2 linked regions of the Tardiphaga sp. vice304 genome follow. The protein of the gene in region 1 interacts with the protein of each later gene in a pairwise test. Links are inferred from orthologs where the notes say so. Each region holds a gene or a part of one and is shown on either strand. Other genes may lie near its edges.

The links. Proteins that work in one complex are often made in the same cells at the same time.
Region 2: the proteins of mobA (region 1) and FNL56_RS14420 interact in binary tests that used the Escherichia coli proteins (3 or more experiments, as listed by UniProt). The link is inferred for Tardiphaga sp. vice304 from one-to-one orthologs.

The regions. Positions count from the first base shown.
Region 1 is NZ_CP041402.1:2,065,684-2,069,844, forward strand. The notes cover bases 358-3,299. They hold mobA (molybdenum cofactor guanylyltransferase MobA), read right to left. Parts: upstream 2,173-3,299; coding sequence 1,543-2,172; downstream 358-1,542. Other genes in these bases: FNL56_RS09820 (ABC transporter substrate-binding protein), read right to left, coding at 358-459; FNL56_RS09825 (hypothetical protein), read left to right, coding at 1,190-1,516; FNL56_RS09835 (sulfurtransferase TusA family protein), read left to right, coding at 2,243-2,491. In the rest of the region: more of FNL56_RS09820, read right to left, coding at 1-357. UniProt on the Escherichia coli protein: Transfers a GMP moiety from GTP to Mo-molybdopterin (Mo-MPT) cofactor (Moco or molybdenum cofactor) to form Mo-molybdopterin guanine dinucleotide (Mo-MGD) cofactor.
Region 2 is NZ_CP041402.1:3,034,604-3,038,770, forward strand. The notes cover bases 861-3,808. They hold FNL56_RS14420 (molybdopterin molybdotransferase MoeA), read right to left. Parts: upstream 2,965-3,808; coding sequence 1,756-2,964; downstream 861-1,755. Other genes in these bases: FNL56_RS14410 (ComEC/Rec2 family competence protein), read left to right, coding at 861-862; lexA (transcriptional repressor LexA), read right to left, coding at 861-1,593; moaC (cyclic pyranopterin monophosphate synthase MoaC), read right to left, coding at 2,988-3,515; trpC (indole-3-glycerol phosphate synthase TrpC), read right to left, coding at 3,721-3,808. In the rest of the region: more of FNL56_RS14410, read left to right, coding at 1-860; more of lexA, read right to left, coding at 856-860; more of trpC, read right to left, coding at 3,809-4,167. UniProt on the Escherichia coli protein: Catalyzes the insertion of molybdate into adenylated molybdopterin with the concomitant release of AMP.

The DNA.
Region 1 (4,161 bases):
CGCGAGTGCGCGGGTGTCGAACACCCATTGCATCGTGTAGGGCGAGCAGAACTTGCCGTGGAAATCCGCAGCGCCGGTGGAGTGGGTGATGAACAGCCGCTTTCTGTCGTTGGCGACGTTCTGCACCGCAAGCCCGACCGCCGAGACCGGCACGTCGACGATCAGATCGACCTGATCGATATCGTACCAGCGCCGCGCGAGCGCGGCGCCGATGTCCGGCTTCAACTGGTGGTCGCCGACGATGACCGAGATGGGTTTGCCCAGCACGCTGCCGCCAAAATCCTCCACCGCCATCTGCGCCGCGGTCACCGAGCCCTGGCCGGACGGCGTCGAGGCCGGGCCGTTCATGTCGGTCAGCACGCCGATCTTGACGATTTCGTCGGACAGTTGCGCGGAGGCGGCGGAACTGAGCAAAGCGAGCGCGACGGCGCTGAGAATGGACAGTCGTGTGACGTGCATGAAGGTGGCCTCCCGGAACCGCGGCACTGCGGCCGCTTGATAGCGCAGTGTAGAACGCGGCGGTGGTTCGAGCAATGCAACGACGCGCTCGCCACATAACCGCTGTCGTCCCGGCAAGCGAGCCTGCGAGCGCAAGCCGGGACCCATACGCCGTGCAGAAATGTTGCGGAAGGACGGTCGCCGACGGCGCCTCACCGGAAGCTCGGCGTGTATGGGTCCCGGCGTTCGCCGGGACGACAGAAAGACGATGAACTTTTCGTATTGACCGAATTCCTATCAAAGATTATAAGCCTATTTACCTCATCCCGTTGAGGGGCGTTTCCCGGGACGCCAGGAAGTGGGGGTGGGGCGGTGGCGCCTGCGGGCGCGGGGTGGACGTCACCTCGCGCACTCGGGAGGCTCCGGGTCGCCGTCCGGCCCCACTACGGGGGTCTGCCGCACTTTGTCGGCTGGACGTGGACAGGGAAAGGCAGGGAAATCCTGCCGGAAGCTGTCCCGGAAGCACGGTCCCGGGGACATAAATCGCCACGGTGGAGCGTCGAAAGGCGTTTCCGCAGCTATCTCCGATTCGTCGGGGATCGGTTGCGGCCACTCGACCAAGGCGCGCCTTTCGGCGCTCCGCCTCCCCTCGTTCGGGAGGCTCGCGGATCAGACCTTCACGCAAACATTTTTGCGGGCAACGCGATGGCGTGCCCGGACGACGGCACGCTTTCAGCAGGGAGCCAGCGACATGACGACATTATGGGACGTCGGACATCTGCAAGACGCCGCGCGCGAGCGCCAGGAACGGATGCTGCAGCAGCAGCGCGAAGCCGACTGGGCGGCGGCGCAGTGCGAGGTCGATCGCCAGATCTGCGATGCCAATCGTGGCGCGCTCTATTGCCCGAGCCGCAAATGCCGCCGCGCCCGGCGCTGCCTGTGGCGCGCGCCGATCTGCGCGCCGCTGCTGCTGTTCCAGGTGTCGCCGGCGCGCGACCGCGAACTCACCGAGCAGGTCTACACGCAGATGCAGCTCACGCGGCGCGCGGCGGTCACGGGCAGAGGAGGGGCGTCATGACGGCCGGCCGGCGTCGTCGCGCAGCCTCAGCCGCCGTCGAGCGCGGCCAACCGCTCGGCTTCCGCGAGGTCGTCGATCGTGTTGGCATTGAAGAACGGATCGAGCGGCACCGCCGGCCATTCCACCGTTGCCAGAGCGTAGCGCGCCGTGAAGCGACCGACCTTGCGGACGTCCTCTTCGACCAGCGCGTGCCGCAGCTCGTCGCGCAACGCCACGCCCCACAGCCCGATCACCGGATGCGAGTGCCCGGCGGAGGCCGCGACGGCGAGTTGCGCATTCTCCGCCATCCGCGCCGCGTGCAGCCGTGCTGTGAGATCGCGCGGCAGGAACGGGCAGTCGCCCGGCGCGCTCAGCATCCAGCGCACCTCCGGCCGGTTCAGCGCGGCCCAGTCCAGCGCCGCCAGAACGCCGGCGAGCGGGCCGGGGAAGTCGGCGACGCTGTCGGCGATCACCGGCAGGCCGAAGGCTCCAAAGCGCCCGGCATCGCCATTGGCGTTGAGGATCACGCCGTCGCATTGCGGCGCCAGCCGGTCGATCACGCGCTGCAGCAGCGGGCGCCCGGCGATGGCGCGCATCGGCTTGTCGCCGCCGCCCATCCGGCGGGCGAGGCCGCCGGCGAGGATCACGGCCGGCGTGGGAATGTCATGCGCACTCATTCGCGCTGCATAGGACATTTGCAAGGGCGCGGCTATAACGCCGCCAGACGGACCAAAAGACACTTGTATCATGACGACGACCCTACTCGATCTCACCGGCCTGAAATGCCCGCTGCCGGCGCTGCGGACGCGCAAGGCCTTGCTGCGGCTTTCGCCCGGCGAACGGCTCGAAGTGCACTGCACCGATCCGATGGCAGTGATCGATATTCCCGCGATGGTGCAGCAGGCCGGCGATCGCATCGATCGTTCGGAACGTCGCGACGAGACCATGATCTTTATCATCGAAAAATCCAATCGCATGATAGGCGATCGCGATTAAAATTGCTGCGATGCGGCGGAAATCGTTGAAGAAAATCCATCGAGTCAGACTTTCTTACTATCGACTCACGCGCAGTGTTCTGGCCATTTGATGGTCAGATGAGCGGCGTCGGCGATTCACGTCGACGAGCCGCGGGGAATGCCAACCCACATCCATCACTGGCGACAACGCCGGCCATCTCACGGAGATGGCCGCATGGGAGGCTGCATGACGACGATTGGTAGTGCCGGAACTGTGTCCGGCAACAGACCCGGTATTTTCGAACGCGAGCGCATCATCGCGACCGCCGGTTTCAACCGCTGGCTGGTGCCGCCGGCGGCGCTCTGCATCCATCTGTGCATCGGCATGGCCTATGGCTTCAGCGTGTTCTGGCTGCCGCTGTCGCGCATGATCGGCGGCAACGCGCCGAAAGTCTGCGCCGATATGACGATCTTCACCGAGCTGTTCACCACCACTGGCGCGTGGCGAGCCTCGGCTGGATGTACACCTTGTTCTTCGTGCTGCTCGGCGTCTCCGCCGCGATCTGGGGCGGCTGGCTCGAGCGCGTCGGCCCGCGCAAGGCCGGATTCGTCTCGGCGCTGTGCTGGTGCGGCGGCCTCGTGCTCGGCGCGCTCGGCGTCTACACGCATCAACTCTGGTTGTTGTGGATCGGCTGCGGCGTGATCGGCGGCATCGGCCTCGGGCTCGGCTACATCTCGCCGGTATCGACGCTGGTCAAGTGGTTCCCGGATCGCCGGGGCATGGCGACCGGCATGGCGATCATGGGCTTCGGCGGCGGCGCGATGATCGGCGCGCCGCTGGCCAATCTGCTGCTGACCTATTTCAAGACCCCGACCAATCCCGGCGTCTGGGAAACCTTTTTGGTCATGGGCTTGATCTACTTCGTGTTCATGACGATCGGCGCGTTCTCCTATCGCATCACGCCGCCGAACTGGGGGCCCGCAGGCTGGACGCCGCCGGTCAAGGCCGATGCGATGATCACCAACGGCCACGTCCATCTGCGCCACGCGCACCAGACCCGGCAGTTCTGGCTGATCTGGGGCGTGCTCTGCCTCAACGTCTCCGCCGGCATCGGCGTCATCGGCATGGCCTCGCCGATGCTGCAGGAAATCTTTGCAGGCGCTTTGATCGGCCTGCCGAACGTGCCGTTCGCATCGCTCACGCCGGAGCAGAAGACGGCGATCGCCGCGATCGCCGCCGGCTTCACCGGCCTGATCTCGCTGTTCAACATCGGCGGCCGCTTCTTCTGGGCGTCGCTGTCGGACAAGATCGGCCGCAAGAACACCTACTACGCGTTCTTCATCATCGGCATCGTGCTCTACGCGCTGGTGCCGACCTTCGCGGCGATGGGCAGCAAGGTGCTGTTCGTGGCGGCGCTGTGCATCATCCTGTCGATGTATGGCGGCGGCTTCGCGACCATCCCGGCGTATCTGGCGGACATCTTCGGTACCCAGTTCGTCGGCGCCATCCACGGCCGGCTGCTGACGGCGTGGGCGACCGCGGGCATCATCGGCCCGGTGGTCGTGAACTACATCCGTGAATTCCAGATCAGCGCCGGCGTTCCGCAGGCGCGGGTCTACGATTTCACGATGTACATCCTCGCCGGCATGCTGGTGCTCGGCCTGATCTGCAACTTCCTGATCCGCCCGCTGCCCGCGGAGCGCTTCATG
Region 2 (4,167 bases), 970 kb from region 1 along the record:
TGGCGTTTTCGCCAATCTGCTGGCGATGCCGGTGGTCTCCGTGCTGGTGATGCCGGCCGGACTGCTCGGGCTGGCCGCGATGCCGTTCGGTTTCGACGGCGTGTTCTGGCGGCTGATGGATGTCGGCATCCAATGGATGATCGTGGTGACGCAATGGGTCGCGGCCTTGCCGGGAGCCATCGGACGGGTCGCCGCGTTCGGGCAGGGGCCGCTGATCGCCGCGACGCTGGGGATCATCCTGCTCGGGCTGCTGCGCACGCCGCTGCGCTGGATCGGCGCCGGTGTGCTGGCGCTATCGATTGCCGCGGTGCTCACGGTCAAGATGCCGGACGTGTTGATATCAAATGACGGCCACCACGTCGCGGTTCGCGGCCGCGATGGACGGCTGCAATGGATGCGCAGCACCAAGGATACGTTTTTGCAGAAAGAGTGGCTCGGGGCCGACGCCGATCCGCGGCTGCCGAATGAGGCGTCGCTCGGCCACGGCGTGGCATGCGATGTCGCGGGATGCGTCGCGGCGCTGGCCGATGGGGCTCTGGTTGCGCTGGCGCTGCAGCCCGACGCTTTTGCCGATGACTGCGCGCAAGCGGTGCTGATCGTCACGTCAAATCAGCCGCCGGCCAATTGCGCCGCAAAGGTGATCGATGCGGAAACCCTGCGGGCCAGCGGCGCACTGATTTTGCGCCGAAGCGGCGACGGATTTGCAACCACCGCCGTCCGGCCGAAAGGCGTCAACCGGCCGTGGTCGGGCGCAGTGCCTGATGCCGCCGAACCATCAAGCGCTGCAGGACGGGGCAACCGCCCGGTCGATGCGACGCCGGCCGAAGCCGACGTGCAGGCCGATGATTCCGCTGCTCAGTAGCGGCGATAGATCCCGACCAGCTTGCCCTGGATGCGAACCCGGTTCGGCGGCAGGATGCGGACTTCGTAGGCGTCGTTAGCGGGCTCCAGCGCGATCGAGGCGCCGCGGCGGCGGAAGCGCTTCAAGGTGGCTTCCTCCTCGTCGATCAGCGCGACCACGATGTCGCCGGTATCGGCGCTCTCGTTTTTCTGGATCAGCGCCATGTCGCCATCGAGGATGCCGGCGTCCTGCATCGAGTCACCGCGCACTTCCAGCGCGTAGTGCTCGCCGGTGCCGAGCATGTCGGGGGGTACGCTGATGGTGTGGCTGCGGGTCTGCAGCGCCTCGATCGGCGTACCCGCGGCGATGCGGCCCATCACCGGGACGGCCACCGAGCGGCGGCTGTCTTCCTCGTAATCGCCGTTGCCGTTGTTGTTGCCATTGCCGGTCGACAAGGGTCGCACCTTGCCGAGCGTGCCTTCGATGACGCTGGGCGTGAAGCCACGGCGGCCGGTGGCAGGTGCTGCGGCGCCGCCGAGTTCGGGCAGCTTGATGACTTCGATGGCGCGCGCCCGGTTCGGCAGCCGGCGGATGAAGCCGCGCTCTTCAAGCGCCGTGATGAGGCGGTGGATACCGGATTTGGAGCGCAGGTCGAGCGCGTCCTTCATCTCGTCGAAGGACGGCGGCACGCCGGCTTCCTTGAGCCTTTGGTCGATGAATTTCAGAAGTTCATACTGTTTGCGCGTGAGCATCTGGAGCCATCCTTGGTTGACGGGATCAGCCGCCGCATCATCATCGTCGGTTTCAGGACCGGGCAAAGCCACGACATCTCGAAACAAATCATGAACGAACACTATCTGTTCCATATGTGTTCCGCAACGCTTAAATTCCGGTCAACAAAACCGCAAGAGGGCTCAGATCGGCAATCGCACAAACTCGCAAAGCGAACCCTTGGGCGCCGCCACAGCGAACGGCCGACGGATCAGAAGTCCTTGCGCGGCAGCGAGATTTCCCAACAAGGAGGAGTCCTGCCTGGATACCGCCGTCGCGATCACGCTACCGTCGTCGCCCGGCGTCAGCACCGCGCGCAGATAATCTTCGCGCTGATCATTGGCGGCAAGATCGCGACCGACCCGACCCGATTCGATGGCATGGGCGACCTGCGCGCGGCCGGACAGCGCGCGAATCAACGGCACCATGAACAGGAAGGCGCAGACATAGGACGACACCGGATTGCCGGGCAGGCCGATCACCCGCATCGCGCCGCGCCGTCCGTTCATCATCGGCTTGCCCGGCCGCATCGCGATCTTCCAGAACGCCATCTCGACGCCGGCGGCCTCCAGCGAGGGCTTGACCAGATCGTGGTCGCCGACCGAGGCGCCACCGGTAGTGACGAGGATATCGGCGCCTGCGTCGATCGCACGCTGGATCGCCGAGGCGGTCGATTCCAGCGTGTCGGCGGCGATGCCGAGATCGATCACCTCGGCGCCTTCGGCGCGCGCCAGGGCGCGAAGCGCAAAGCCGTTGGACAGGACGATCTGGCCGGGGCCGGGGATGGCGCCGGGCAGCACCAGTTCGTCGCCGGTGGCGAGTACGGCGATCACCGGGCGGCGGCGCACCGGCAGTTCGGGGTGGTTCATGCCGGCGGCGAGCGACAGATCGCGATCGGTGAGGCGCTGCCCGGCGCGCAGCAGAACGTCGCCTTCAGCGAAATCGATGCCGGCCGCGCGGATGTGCTTCGCCACGGTGGCGGCTTCGTTGATGAGGACGACGGCGCCGTCGCGCGAAGTGTCTTCCTGGATCACGATGGCGTCGGCACCGTCCGGCACGACGCCGCCGGTGAAGATGCGCAGCGCCTCGCCGGCGGCCAGCGCGCGCTCGAACGGCCGGCCGGCGGCGACCTCACCGATCACCGTGAGCCGCGCGCCCATCACGGCATCGGCGGCGCGCACCGCATAGCCGTCCATCGCCGACATCGGCTGCGGCGGCTGCGTCCGATTGGAGGCGATGTCGCGCGCCAGCACGCGGTGGTACGCCGCCTCCAGCGGCACCATTTCCTCGGGCAGGGCGTCGGCGCCCGCGAGAATGGCAGCCATCGCGTCGGCAACCGGCATCAGGGCCATCAGTCAATCTCCAGGCGTCGTGATCAATCGGCGTCGTTGTCGGTGACCAGATAATGGCCCGACTTGCCACCCTTCTTTTCGACGAGATGAAGGCCTTCGATGCGGACGCCGCGCTCGACGGCCTTGATCATGTCGTAGATCGTGAGGCACGCGATCGAAACCGCGGTCAGAGCTTCCATCTCGACGCCGGTGTTGCCCGAGACCTTCACGGACGCGCGGACCCGGCAGCCCGGCAACTTCTTGTCCGGCGTGATATCGAGCGTGACCTTCGACAGCATCAGGGGATGGCACAGCGGGATCAGGTCGGAGGTGCGCTTGGCCGCCATGATGCCGGCGATCCGAGCGGTGCCGAGCACGTCGCCCTTCTTGGCGTTGCCGGAGACGATCAGTTCCAGCGTCGCCTTGCTCATGATCACCAGGCCTTCGGCGACGGCGAGACGCTCCGTTGCCGGCTTGTCGGAGACATCGACCATGCGCGCCTCGCCGGCGGAATCGATGTGGGTGAGGGCGGGGGCGTCGCTCGCGGTGCGCCTCGATTTCTTGCCGGCCATGACTTTGGATCCTGTCTTTGCAAAACGGACTTGCGCGCCGCTGCTCTTTCTTCCCCTCTCCCCTTGTGGGAGAGGGTGGCCGCGCGATAGCGCGGGCGGGTGAGGGGGCGTGTGTTGCACTCCGCAGCTCCCCCTCATCCGACGCCGACTTCGTCGGCGCCACCTTCTCCCACAAGGGGAGAAGGGAAGAAAGCAAGGATGCGACTCACGCCGCGCGTTTCAGCAGCGCCTTGGTCGCGGCCGTAACATCTGCCTGCCGCATCAGGCTTTCGCCGACCAGGAAGGTGGAGATGCCCACGCGCTCGAGGCGGGCGAGGTCGGCGGCTTCAAAAATGCCGCTCTCGCCGACCATCAGGCGGTCTTTCGGGATCATCGGCGCCAGCGTCTCGCTGGTCGCTAGCGTCGTCTCGAAGGTCCGCAGATTGCGGTTGTTGATGCCGATCATCGGGGAGCGCAGGTTTAGCGCGCGCTCCAGCTCCGGCTGGTCGTGGACCTCTAAAAGCACATCCATGCCATGCTCGATCGCGGCATCCTCGATGTCGCGGGCGGCGGCGTCATCGAGCGCCGCCATGATGATCAGGATGCAGTCCGCGCCGTGCGCGCGGGCTTCGACCACCTGATAGGTTTCGAACATGAAATCCTTGCGCAGCAC